Linked DNA regions of Blastopirellula marina. The protein of the gene in region 1 binds, or shares a complex with, the protein of each later gene. Links are inferred from orthologs where the notes say so. Each region holds a gene or a part of one and is shown in the gene's direction. Other genes may lie near its edges.

Region 1 (7,597 bases):
TCCCAGTGCCAATCGAGCGAGCCACGTACATTTGGGCCTCGAACATCGTCCTGGCGATCGTTCTGCTCTGCTGGCAAGGGATCGACGTGGTGATCTGGGACATCCAACAGCCGGCCCTGCGGATGACGCTGTGGGCTTTGTACGTGATCGGGTTTCTGATGGTGCCGGCGGTGAGCCTGATGATCAATCACTTCGACCTGTTCGGTCTACGTCAGGCATGGCTGCACCTCCAAGACAAGGAATACCACCCGCTGCCATTCCGCACGCCGCTGTTATATGCGTTGGTTCGTCACCCACTGTACGTTGCCTGGGCGGCTGCGTTCTGGGTTACCCCAACGATGACCGCTGGGCACCTGTTGTTCGCCATCGGCATGACCGTTTACATGGGCCTGGCAGCGATCGTAGAAGAACGAGACCTGGTCAACATCTACGGAGAGCAGTACCGGGAATATCAACGCACCGTGGGGATGTTCGTTCCCAAGTTCGCTGATCGGACATCGGCACCACCTACCGAATCGGTCACAACGTAACCCTGTTGGGAGGTTGCTCTGCGAAAGATTATGATGAACCGCTGGCAAGCACGCGTGTCCTTGCCAGCGGTTTTATTTTTGAGCACCCTAATCAAGACGCCGATGATCGAGTACCAAGTCGAGCCAAATCTTTCTGTCGATGAATACCTGGAAGTCTTAGTTCGCTCGGAACTGGCCGAGCGTCGTCCGGTCGACGACCGCGAGAAGCTGACCAAGATGGTCCGCAACGCGGATATTCTTTGCACGGCTCGTAGTGAAGGGCGCTTAGTAGGCATTGCCCGCAGCATGAGCGACTTCGCCCACGCAACGTACCTGGCCGACCTGGCCGTTGACCAAGCGTTTCAGAAACAAGGGATCGGCCGCGAACTGATTGCCCGCACGCACCTGGCCGCTGGGAAACACACGGTCCTGTTACTGTTGGCGGCACCCAAAGCGGTCAGCTACTATCCGCACATCGGGATGGAGAAGCATGACTCTTGCTGGATTATTCCACGGGAGTGACAAGCGCACCTACGTCAGCGGCAACTCCAGCCCGTCGTACGCCAGTTCCATTCCATCGGGCAGCCAGGCGTTGGTTCGTTCGTGCTCCATCTTACAGGCAATGTGTGTGAAGTACGTCTGCTTGGCACCAACCTTCTGGGCGACCTCGACGGCCTCTTCGATCGAGAAGTGAGTCGGGTGGGGTTCTGGCCTTAGGGCATCCAAAACCAGCACGTCTAACCCCTGGAGCCTGGCCCAGCTTTCGTCGGGAATGTGATTCACATCGGTGCAGTAAGCGACGTTGCCGACACGGAAGCCCAGCACTTCAAAGCGGGGGCCGTGCTGCAGGCGGATCGGTGTGACCTTCGCTCCCAGCACCTCGAACGGGTCGAGCCCAATCTGACGCATGTCGAGAGCAGGCCGCGAGCCGACGTGCGTTTGTACCTCGGTGCTGAACGCATAGTCGTATACCCGGCGGATCTTGGCGTCGACGTTCGCCTCGCAGTAAATCGGAACCGCGTGACCGATATAGAACTGAAAGAGGCGGATGTCATCCAGCCCGAACAGGTGATCGGCGTGGCTGTGCGTGAACGCGACCGCATGAATGATGCCGATCCCATTGGCCAGCAGTTGCGTTCGCAGGTCTGGCGGCGTGTCGATCAGCAGGTTCCCCTCGGGCAGGCCGAAGATAACACTACACCGGGTTCGCTTGTTCTTAGGATTGGTGCTTTGACAGACATCGCAGCCGCACCCCACCACTGGCACCCCCATCGAGGTACCTGTCCCCAAAAAGAGAAGCCGCCCGCGAATGTCTCGCGTGACGATATTCTTCTTGGGTGGTGCAGACTGGGGGGGCTGGCTCATTCTTCCTCTTTCTGGTCTCTTTTTCCTGGTCTGAGAATCGCAAATGGGGGCAGTCGATGCAACCCCGCAGGCCCGAACCCGGCAACTTGGGCGTAACCTGTTCGCCTCGTTATGCTTCTAACCAGAGGATGTACGGCAACGGCGTAAACTTAGAAGCTACGCAATCTTGTCCCATCCAGCGTGCAGGCCTGGTCATTGCGAGAATCTTCACGGAATCTACGCTAGCTGGGCAAGGGAAACGGTCGTGGGATCGAATACCATGATAGCGGAGCCGACGATCGGTGCGTGCTCAAGCGCGGTTGACCCCTTTGAGCAATCCCTATAATCTACGATATGGGAAGGGTTTGCGCGCACGCTTAAGTTGTGGCGGTGTCTACAAATAAGGTCTTGTTTCGCCGCAACTAGTGCTTTCGATACGCCCCCACCCCCAGGTGATATTCAGCGATGGAGAAACTGGAACAGATTTGGGAAAAGATCGGCCTCTTTTTTGGCGGTCTTTTAGGCGGCTTTGAACGACTGATCACGTCGATGTTCGGTTCGTCCAACGCCCGATATATCAAGAAGCTGCAAAGCACCGTTGACGCAATCAACGAGCTGGAATCGAAGTACGAAGCGTTCTCTGACGAAGAACTTCGCGACCAGACCCGCATCTTCAAGCAACGACTTGCCTCCGGCGAAACGCTGGATGACATATTGGTCGAGGCCTTCGCCGTCGGCCGTGAAGCAGGCAAACGCTATCTCGGCATGCGGCATTACGATGTCCAGCTGATCGGTGGTATCGTTCTGCATCGCGGTAACGTGGCCGAAATGGTTACCGGTGAAGGTAAAACGCTTGTGGCCACGCTGCCGGCCTACCTCAATGCCCTGGAAGGCAAAGGGGTGTACGTGATCACGGTGAACGACTACCTCGCTCGCCGCGACATGGAATGGATGGCACCGCTCTATCGCGGGCTCGGCCTGACCGTAAACGCGATCCAGAATGACATGTCGGTCCGCGATCGACAACAGGCGTACAGCTGCGACATCACCTACGGTACCAACAACGAGTTCGGCTTCGACTACCTGCGTGACAACATGCGTCCCGCCGCGCGCGGCGACAGTCGCTTCCCGAAGGAATACCAGCAATCGCAAGGGCGTTTGCACTACGCGATCATCGACGAAGTCGACAACATTCTGATCGACGAAGCCCGGACCCCGCTCATCATCAGCGGCCCGGCCAACATGAGCAAAGAGAAGTACGGCGACGCCGACAAGATCGCTCGCACGCTGAAGAAGGACATTCACTTCGTCGTCAACGAAAAAGACCGCACCACCAACCTGACCGAAGATGGTGTGCGCGAAGCAGAACGCCTGGCAGGCGTCGAAAGCTTCTATACCTCGGGCAACATGGAATGGCCGCACCTGATCGATAACGCGCTGCGTGCCCATTACCTGTACCAGTTGGATGTCGACTACGTGGTGGAAGACGGCAAGATCGTGATCATCGATGTTCACACCGGCCGTAAGATGGAAGGCCGCCAGTGGAGCGACGGCATGCACCAGGCCGTCGAAGCGAAGGAAGGGGTCAAGATCAAGGAAGAGACTCAGACCTTGGCCACCGTCACTCTGCAGAACTTCTTTAAGCTGTTCGACAAGCTTTCGGGTATGACCGGTACGGCCATGACCGAAGCAGGCGAACTCTGGAAGATCTACAAGCTGGACGTGATCGCCATTCCCACCAACCGGGCCATGCAGCGTATCACGTACACCGACGTGATCTTCATGACCGAAAACGAAAAATACGAAGCGGTCGCCGACGAGATCGAACGCACCGTCAAATGGGACGTCGTTACCTTCAAAAACGGCGACGAAATGTGGGGCGACATCCTCAAAGAGAACGAGGACTCGATCGAAATCCACCCCAAGGGGCAGAAGCAGCCCACCAAGATCGAACGCGGCAAGATCAAGGCCATCCAGTACAAAGGTCGACCCGTGCTGGTCGGTACGGTCAGTATCGAGAAGAGCGAACGCCTTTCGCGACTGCTCGACAAACGCGGCATCAAGCACGACCTGTTGAACGCCAAGCAGCACAAGCGCGAAGCGGACATTGTGGCCCAGGCAGGCCGCATCGGAGCCGTCACCATCGCCACTAACATGGCCGGTCGCGGTACCGACATCATCATGGGGGGCAACCCCGAAACGATGGCCTGGGCGCAGCTGCAGCACAAGTACGCCACGCGTTTGGATGTCCCGCAAGACGAATGGGACCAGCTGGTCAACGAGATCGAGCAGCGCGAACAGATGAAAGCGATGGGCAAGAAGGTCAAGGAACTGGGCGGCCTGCACGTGATCGGTACCGAGCGGCACGAGTCGCGTCGTATCGACCTTCAGTTGCGTGGTCGTTGTGGTCGTCAAGGCGACCCAGGTAGCTCGCGGTTCTTCCTCTCGCTGCAAGATGACCTGATGCGAATCTACTTCGGCGACTGGGCAGCCAACTTCATTAACCGGATGCCAGCCGCGATGCGGCCGCAGCCAGGCGACGCGATCGAAAGCAAGATGATCATGCGTCGTATCGAAGGTGCCCAGAAGAAGCGTGAAGAACAAAACTTCGAGGCTCGTAAGAACCTGCTCGAATACGACGAAGTGATGGACGAGCAGCGTAAACGCGTGTACGGCTTCCGCCAGCAGATCCTGGAAGGTGGCGACAGCCGCGATCTGATCATGGATATGGTCCGCGAGCAGATCGACTACCACGTTCGCATGTTCCTCGAGAAGGACTTCGGCATCGAAACCTTCGCCAAGTGGGCCGGCAGTGAACTGTCGTGCGAGCTAAACACGCGCGACCTGCGTGGCCTGGATTTCGCCGCAGCAGAAACGTACGCCAAAGACATGGCCGAACGAGCCGCCGCATCGAACATCATGGCTTCGATCGACGAGAACCTGCCTGACAGCGAAGATGAAAGCGAATGGAACTGGGGCGCGATGGCCCGCTTCGCAAACAGCTTGTGGAAGCTGAACCTGAACGACCGTGACCTGCGCAAGGTCGGTCGCGATCAGGTCGATGAGTTCCTGATCACTAAGGCTCGCGAAGCGATCGAAAAGGTCGACCTCAGCGAAGGCGAGAAGTTCCTCGACAAAGACTTCGGCCTTAACACGCTGAACCATTGGTGCAAATACAAGTTCGGCTTCAACGTCGACGTCGAGAAGCTGCAAGACAAGCCGGCCAAGGCCGTGATCGAACAAGTCAATGAAAAGGCGATCGCCGTCTACGACCAGAAGGAAGCCGAGTACCCCGTGCTGACCGGACTCTATCGCTTCAGCGACAAGAGCGGCGGGCATGCTCGCTTGAACCGCGACGGCCTTCTGGAATGGGCAGCCAACCGCTTTGAAACGCCATTAGATCCCGAGCAATACAAGAGCAAGCAGCGGGAAGAAATCCAACAGATGCTTATTCCGCTGAGCGAGAAGCACAAGAAGATTGCCCTCGAAAAGATGAAAGCCGTCCACGACAAGGTCGAGCAGCTTTACGAGGACAACCAGGAAACCCAAACCCTTTCGGTCATCAGCGGCGGCAATGGCCAGATGGGATCGCTCAACGCGTGGATCCAGCAATACATCGAGGCCGAGATCCCCGAGGCCGAACTGGAACAGTTCGACAAGGCCCAGTTGGAAGCACGACTGATCCGCGAAGTCTACGAGCGTTACCGCCCGGAAATGACCCGCATGGAACGCAGCGTCTTGCTGGAACTGATCGATAACGCCTGGAAAGACCACCTCCTGGCGATGGATCATCTTCGCAGTGCCGTCAGCTTTGTGGGGTATGCCCAGGTCGACTCCAAGGTCGAATTCAAGCGGGAAGGGATGCGTATCTTTGAACAGATGTGGCGCAGCGTCGGCGAACGCGTGACCGATCTGGTTTACAAGATCGAAAATCTGAACGAAGAGTTCGTCAGTTCCACCTGGAAGGAATCGGAAGCTCGACACGACTCCGCTTCCAGCATGACCGACATGGCTCGTCAGCAGGAAGAAGCCATCAACAACTCGCAGGGAGACACCGAGGTCACCGCACCGATTCGTAATGTCGGCGAAAAGATCCGCCGCAACGATCCGTGCCCTTGCGGCAGCGGCAAGAAGTACAAATCCTGCTGCATGAAGCAGGAACAAGCGAACTAGTCACGTAGCCTTCCCTCGTGTCGCAAACCGCGAGGGAAGCTGCCGACAAGTCGCCACACCGGGATGGATCCCATGCTCACTTGGCTACTCAATTTCGTCTACCTGGCGCTGGTTATCGTTGCCAGTCCGTACCTGCTGTGGGCTGCCGTGACCAAGGGCAAGTACCGCGAAGGTTTCGCCGAAAAGTTCCTGGGGCACGTTGCCTGCCGCCCTGAAGGGACATCGCAGCATCTCTGGCTGCACGCCGTGAGCGTGGGGGAAGTGAATCTCCTGGCTCCCCTGATCGGCGAGCTTCAGCAGATCTACCCTGGCATTACCTTTCACATCACCACCACCACCAAGGCTGGCCACGAACTGGCAAAGACCAAGTACGCCCAGCACACAGTCAGCTACGCCCCGCTCGATTTCTCGTGGGCCGTTGACCGGGCCTATCGGAACATCCAGCCTGATGCCGTATTGCTGGCCGAACTGGAACTGTGGCCGAACCTGATTCGTTTCGCCGATCGCCACGATGCCAAGATCGCCGTGGTCAATGGTCGCTTGAGCGAGAAGAGCCATCGCGGGTACAGTCGCATTCGCTTCCTGGTGGGCCCTCTGCTACAGCAGCTAGACTGGATCGGAGCGCAGGACGATTCGTACGCACGCCGCTTCACCGACCTGGGAGCCGATCCCAGCAAAGTTCAAGTGACCGGTTCGATCAAGTTCGACGGCATCACGCCAGATCGTCAGAACTCGCAAACGCAAGCCTTCCGCGAACTGGCTGGCCTGAACGATGAGGAGATCGTCTGGCTCGCCGGTAGCACGCAAAATGGTGAAGAGCCAATCATTCTCGAAGCCTTCCAAGCCGCTCAGCAGCAGATTCCTGGGCTGAAGCTCTTGCTCGTGCCGCGTCATCCGCATCGCTTCGATGAAGTAGCAACCTACCTTCAATCACAGAACGTCCCCTTTCAGCGTCGCAGTCAGTTCACCAGCGAAAGTCGCGGTACCAGCAGCATCTTGCTGATCGATAGTGTCGGCGAACTTTCCGCATGGTGGGGAACCGCAGATATCGCGTTCGTGGGGGGGAGCCTGGGCAATCGTGGTGGGCAGAACATGATCGAACCAGCGGCCTATGGTGCGGCGGTTGCCGTTGGGCCAAATACCTGGAACTTCAAAGATGTGGTCGAGCGGCTTCGCGCGGCGGATGCCTTGACCGTTGTTCGAGACGCTGAGAGCTTGGCAGCGTTTGTCGTAAAGGCTTCCCTCGACACCACTTGGCGGGAACAACAAGGCCAGCAGGCCAAAGAAGTGGTCCTCGCCCAGCAAGGAGCCACCAGGCGAACGATCGAAAGCCTGAAGCCTCTTTTAGATCCGCCGAAGATCGTTAAATTCCGCACGGCGGCCTGACCTTGCGCGGCCCCAGGCAGACTGTAACCCTGCGTGCTGCGGCAATCTGATCCCGCAGGGGCAGAATTCCGCTCTGTAAAGTCAATTTCGACTGATTTACCCGGTTGTTCGTCTTCTTCTCTTGTCTCTATAATGCCCTATTCGCCAACAGGCTGAGGCCGTGTGTTGGTGCAACCATTCCTCCC
Region 2 (5,595 bases), on another replicon or contig:
GCGGATCGAGGGCTGATTCCAGGTTTACGCAAGGCGAGTTGGTAAGGGGACCCGAAGTATTATGATGACCGACCCTATCGCCGACATGTTGACCCGTATTCGCAATGCGGTTCGCGTCGAGCACCCACACGTTGAAATGCCCACGTCCAAAGTCAAACGCGGTTTGGCCGACGTGTTGAAGCGTGAAGGCTACATCTGGGACTGGGTAGAAACCGAGGACCATCCGGTGAAGCAGATTCGCTTGGAACTGAAGTACGGCCCCAGCGGGGAACGCGTGATTCAGCACATCAAGCGTATCAGCAAGCCTGGTCGTCGAATTTATTCCAAGTCGACCGATTTGCGTCCAATCCTCAATGGCATGGGTATCACCGTGATCAGCACCTCCAGTGGTGTGATCAGCGATCGTGAAGCTCGCCAGAAGAAGATCGGCGGCGAAGTATTGTGCGAAGTCTGGTAGTTACCAGCTCGTAATCCATTCATCCACCAGGACAGTCTCCTTCGCAGAGACCCATTGCCTAAGATAGGTTAAGAAAATGTCCCGACTAGGTAGAAAACCAGTTGCCCTGCCTGAAAAGGTCAAGGTTTCGATCGACGGTCAAACCGTCAACATCGAAGGCCCCCTCGGCAAGCTTTCGTACACTGCCAATCCTGTCATCACCATCGAACTGAGTGAAGACGAAAAGGAAGTGGTTGTCTCGCGAAAGGAAGATACCCGAACCGGTAAGGCCATGCACGGCCTGACCCGGGCCCTAATCTCCAACATGGTCGAAGGTGTGGACAAGGGTTACGAAAAGCGATTGGAAGTTGTAGGCGTTGGTTACTTGGCGGCTATCGCCGGCGACATCCTGCAGCTTCGCGTCGGTTTCGCCAATGAAGTTCATAAGAAGATCCCCAAGGATCTCACCGTCACTTGCCCAGACCAGACCCACATTCTGATCAAGGGTATCGACAAGCAACGCGTCGGTCAGTTTGCTGCCGAAGTGCGTGCCAGCCGTAAGCCTGAGCCTTATAAGGGCAAGGGTGTCCGCTACCAAGGCGAACGCGTTAAGCTGAAGCCTGGTAAGGCCGCTGGTAAGTAATCGGTAAATAACCACGTTAATTGAAGTCATCGTGTCGCGGCTGTTACCGCGGCACCCACGAGGCTAGTTGAGTCGTGAACAAGCAAAAATTCATTGCCAAGCAGCGGAAGCGTCGGAGCAATCACGTCCGTCGAAAGGTTCGTGGCAACGCAGAACGTCCGCGTCTGACCATTTACCGCAGCAATAACAACATCTATTGCCAGATCATCGATGACGAAGCAGGTCGCACCTTGGTGTCGGCTTCTTCCCGCGACAAAGATCTGCGTGCGGATGCTACTGCTGGCAACTGTGAAGCCGCCGCGAAGATCGGCAAGGCCATCGCCGAAAAGGCATTGGCTGCCGGGCTGAAGCAGGTTTGCTTCGATCGTGGTCACTTTCGCTATAACGGACGTGTTGCCGCACTGGCATCGGCCGCTCGCGAAGGTGGATTGGACTTCTAGTAGATAACTAAGTCATTTCAAAGCGTTGGGAAAACCCGGTCCTCAGATCGGTAACATCCAAACGGGAGAGCCAATACCGTGGCGAAAGATTCTGGCAAAGGCGGATTCGTCGAAAAGGTCGTGAAGATCAAGCGTTGTGCCGCCGTGGTCAAGGGTGGTCGTCGTTTCAGCTTCGCGGCAATGGTCGTCATTGGTGACGGCAAGAGCAAGGTCGGTTGGGGCTATGGCAAAGCCAACGAAGTCCCACCGAGCGTTCAGAAGGCCGTCAAGCAAGCTGAACGCAAGATGCTGGAAGTGCCGATCGTTGAAGGCTCGATCCCGCACAAGGTGATCGGTACTTTTGGTGCCGGCCGCGTGGTTATGCTTCCAGCTCACCCTGGTACCGGTATCATCGCTGGTGCTTCGGTTCGTGCCGTCTGCGAAGCTGCAGGGATCCACGACGTTTTGACCAAGAGCTTTGGTTCGACGAACCCAGTCGTTCTGGTGAAAGCCACCCTGAACGCACTGGAACAACTGCGAACCAAGGAAGAAATTCAACGCCTGCGAGGAGTTGCTGTCTAATGAGTTTGCACGATATCAACCAAGGCGTTCAAAAGAACAAGCGTCGCCAACGTATCGGACGTGGTTCCGGTAGCGGTTGGGGCAAGACTTCGCAACGCGGTCACAAGGGTGCTCGTAGCCGTGCTGGTTGGTCGAATCGTCCGACTTTCCAGGGTGGTCAAACCCCGATCGTTCGTCACGTGCCTAAGCGTGGTTTCAACAACCGCTGGGCACTGACGGTTGCTGCTGTCAACATCAAGGACCTGAACGAGCTGTTCAACGATGGTGATACGGTCACCATGGAAACGCTCCGTGAAAAGGGCCTGTGCAAGCGTCGTTTCGATGAAGTTAAGATTCTCGGCGACGGTGAACTTTCCAAGAAGCTGACGGTCGAAGCTCATCGCTTCAGCGCCTCGGCAAAGGAAAAGATCGAAAAGGCTGGCGGTACCTGCAACACGGTCGTCCGCATCACCACGGTGGCTGAAAAGAAGGAAGCCGCCAAAGGTGCTAAGGCCTAGTTAAAAGCCAAAACACGACATGCCCACGTTGTTACGTGGGCATGTTTTTTGCGCAAGCAGTGATTAGCGAACCGCAAGAATGCGGAAATACGCTCGAATTTACGGATAGGACTCATTCGGGTGGTCTAGTCTGAGACACGCGGTTTGGTGTAAATTTACTCATCCGCACATCCCTGCAAACCATCGTTCATTGCTATGCCTGCTGACAGGCATTCATTCGAACTAGCCAAATCGGGTTAGATTGTCATGTTGGAAAAAGTACGCGTCCTCTTCACCATCCCCGAACTACGGACGAAGATTCTTTTGACGATCGGCTTGTTGGCCGTCTTTCGTGTCGGCTCGCAAATCCCTCTGCCGATGATCGACCAGCTCAAGCTGCAAGAGATGTTCGCTTCGCAAGGAAACGAAGGGGTTGCTGGCTTGCTGCAGCAAGTCTCCGTTTTCAGTGCCAGTGCGTTGAGCCAGATCACTATCTTTGGTCTGGGTATCATGCCGTATATTTCGGCGTCGATTATCTTCCAACTCCTCGGTACCGTCTGGAAGCCGCTGGAAGAGCTGCAGAAGGAAGGGGAAACGGGACGCAAGAAAATCAACGAGTACACCCGTTATGCGACGGTGGCTTTGTGCGTCATCCAGAGTTACTTCTACCTGGCGTCGATGACGGCCGTGGGTGAAGGGGGTGATAGTATCGTCAACCAGGCGTTCTGGACATCCGCAGAACCAGGCAATATCGATAAAAGCCTCTATTGGGGCTGGGCGATCGTCGCTGTGGCGATCATGACCTGCGGGACCGTCTTTTTGATGTGGCTCGGCGAGCAGATCGACGAGTTCGGCATCGGCAACGGTATCAGCCTTTTGATTATGGCTGGTATTCTCGCGGCAATGCCAGGGGCGCTGCTGGACCTGCTTTACAATACCAAGCCTGAGCTGACCAACTTCACGCGAGGGGAGTTTGGTATTGAAACCATTGTGGTGTTAGCGATCCTGTTTGTGGCTGTGATCACTGGTGTGGTCTTTATCATGCAGGGACAACGCAAGATCCCAATGCAGAGTGCCAAGCATGTTCGCGGTCGTCGCGTTTATGGGGGTACCCGCCAGTTCCTTCCACTGCGAATCAATCAAGCCGGTGTGATGCCGATCATTTTCGCGAGCAGCTTGCTGTTATTCCCACAGTTCATCTTCCAGGCTCTTGCCGGATGGACCGAATCAGCAACGCTGGCCAACCTGGCTGACGTTTTCGCTCGCGGACAAAGCTTCCTGTACATCGCTTGCTACATCGCGTTGATCTACTTCTTCTGCTACTTCTGGACGGCGATCACCTTCAATCCGAAGGACGTCTCGGAGAACCTGAAGAACTTCGGTTCGTTCATTCCCGGCTATCGTCCAGGTCGGCGCACGGAAGAATACTTGGAAAAGGTGATGGTTCGCATCACGTACGTGGGTGCAGGCTTCCTTGCCTTGGTGGCGATCATTCCGACGCTCGTTTCCGCGGAACTGGGTGTCTCGCCTCAGGTGGCAAGTTTCTACGGTGGTACTGGTTTGCTCATCGCTGTGAGTGTGGCATTCGACCTGGTCCAAAAGATCGACAGTCACTTGGTGATGCGTAACTACAAGGGGCTCATCGAGGGCTAACCCTTTCTCGCCAGGATGGCACGTCCCGCCTTTCCATTACCCCATGGGAAAGGCGGCTTCGATTTTGTGACTTCGGTGTCGATGATGTCCCACGTCGTTTACGCCCAAGCTGGACTGCGGTTTGGCCATGCGGATTATCTTTCTCGGACCTCCTGGTGTCGGCAAAGGGACGCAGTCCCAAAAGCTGGTCGAATTTCTGAACATTCCCCATATCTCGACGGGGGAAATGCTGCGGGAAGCGATCCGTAACAAGACAGAGCTCGGCCTGAAGGTCGCTGCGCAAATGGAGGGTGGCCGTCTGGCCGCGGACGAAATCGTCGTCCAACTCGTGCGTCAGCGTCTGGCTCAGCCCGATTGTCGCAACGGCTATTTGCTCGATGGCTTCCCCCGAACCTTGCCACAAGCCGCATCGCTTGATCTGGGCTTGGCAGTCGATGACGAAGCGGTTGATGCCGTATTGAACCTCACGGTCGATCAGGACGAACTCTTAAGCCGGCTGATGGCTCGCGCTCAGAAAGAAGACCGCGGCGACGACAACGAAGAGACAATTCGTAACCGTATGAAGGTCTACGACGATATGACCTCGCCGCTGATCGCCTATTACGAAGAGCAGCAGGTTTTGCACCGTATCGACGGGATCGGCTCGATCGACGAAGTCTTCGACCGCATCAAAACCATTCTGGAAGAAGTGGACCGAAAGAGAAACGCATGATCACGCTCCGCTCCAAACGCGAGATCGAGAAAATGCACGTTGCCGGGCAGCTCGTTCGGCAAGCCCACCAAAAAGTGGCCGAGCTGGTCAGGCCAGGGGTTACCACGGCTGAACTCGACAAGGCGGTAGACGACCTGTTCGCCGAAGCGGGGGCCATTCCGCTGTTCAAAGGGGTTCCGGGTAAGGTTCCCTTTCCTGCTGCCACGTGCGTTTCTGTGAACGACGAAGTGGTGCACGGCATTCCTGGCAAGCGAATCCTCAAAGAAGGCGACATCGTCAGCGTCGATACCGGTGCCAAAATCGGTGGTTGGTGCGGCGATTCGGCCTGGACCTATGCTGTCGGCGAGATCAGCGATGAAGCGAAGAAGCTGATGGAAGTAACCGAGCGGGCACTGCATGTCGCCATCGAGCTTCTCCCGGTGAAAAAACGCTGGAGCCAGGTGGCCAAAGAAATGCAGAATGTGGTCGAATCGGCCGGATTCTCGGTGATTACGACCTTGGTAGGACATGGCATCGGTACGACGATGCACGAAGAGCCCCAGGTTCCCAACTACGATTCGCGTGAGTTCCGGCAGAAAGGGGACTTTGACCTGCGACCAGGCCTGGTCATCGCTGTCGAGCCGATGGTTGCCGTAGGGCGGGAAGATCTCTATCTGCACGGTGACGGATGGACT

What was found. The genes of interacting proteins can lie anywhere in the genome.
Region 2: the proteins of C5Y96_RS04930 (region 1) and secY are in contact, whole or in part, in a crystal structure (PDB 3DIN), measured with the Thermotoga maritima proteins. The link is inferred for Blastopirellula marina from one-to-one orthologs. Residues at the interface, in WP_004082002.1 of Thermotoga maritima: Glu261, Ala262, Arg263, Lys300, Ala301, Arg302, Thr303, Ile304, Ile305, Leu323, Tyr324, Asp325, Pro326, Val329, Ser330, Tyr333, Ile336, Lys340, Phe345, Val349, Glu363, Phe364, Tyr374, Ser375, Gly376, Gly377, Glu393, Ile395, Thr482, Ser483; in WP_004081795.1 of Thermotoga maritima: Glu108, Gly109, Glu110, Glu111, Ala236, Glu237, Arg238, Arg239, Ile240, Thr241, Ile242, Gln243, Tyr244, Ala245, Arg246, Arg247, Val248, Thr249, Gly250, Arg251, Arg252, Val253, Tyr254, Gly256, Ala257, Ser258, Thr259, Tyr260, Leu261, Pro262.

What each region holds. Positions count from the first base shown.
Region 1 is NZ_PUIA01000016.1:754,797-762,393, reverse strand. Bases 1,960-6,226 are described here. They hold C5Y96_RS04930 (preprotein translocase subunit SecA), read left to right. Parts: upstream 1,960-2,318; coding sequence 2,319-6,026; downstream 6,027-6,226. Other genes in these bases: C5Y96_RS04925 (3-deoxy-D-manno-octulosonic acid transferase), read left to right, coding at 6,099-6,226. Outside these bases: mddA (methanethiol S-methyltransferase), read left to right, coding at 1-530; C5Y96_RS04940 (GNAT family N-acetyltransferase), read left to right, coding at 609-1,031; C5Y96_RS04935 (MBL fold metallo-hydrolase), read right to left, coding at 1,041-1,781; more of C5Y96_RS04925, read left to right, coding at 6,227-7,412. UniProt on the Escherichia coli protein: Required for protein export, interacts with the SecYEG preprotein conducting channel.
Region 2 is NZ_PUIA01000026.1:14,364-19,958, reverse strand. What follows is about bases 2,150-5,016. They hold secY (preprotein translocase subunit SecY), read left to right. Parts: upstream 2,150-2,823; coding sequence 2,824-4,209; downstream 4,210-5,016. Other genes in these bases: map (type I methionyl aminopeptidase), read left to right, coding at 4,918-5,016; C5Y96_RS08210 (adenylate kinase), read left to right, coding at 4,337-4,921; rplO (50S ribosomal protein L15), read left to right, coding at 2,150-2,577. Also shown: C5Y96_RS08245 (type Z 30S ribosomal protein S14), read left to right, coding at 1-45; rpsH (30S ribosomal protein S8), read left to right, coding at 59-457; rplF (50S ribosomal protein L6), read left to right, coding at 534-1,079; rplR (50S ribosomal protein L18), read left to right, coding at 1,154-1,519; rpsE (30S ribosomal protein S5), read left to right, coding at 1,598-2,080; more of rplO, read left to right, coding at 2,080-2,149; more of map, read left to right, coding at 5,017-5,595. UniProt on the Escherichia coli protein: The central subunit of the protein translocation channel SecYEG. Consists of two halves formed by TMs 1-5 and 6-10.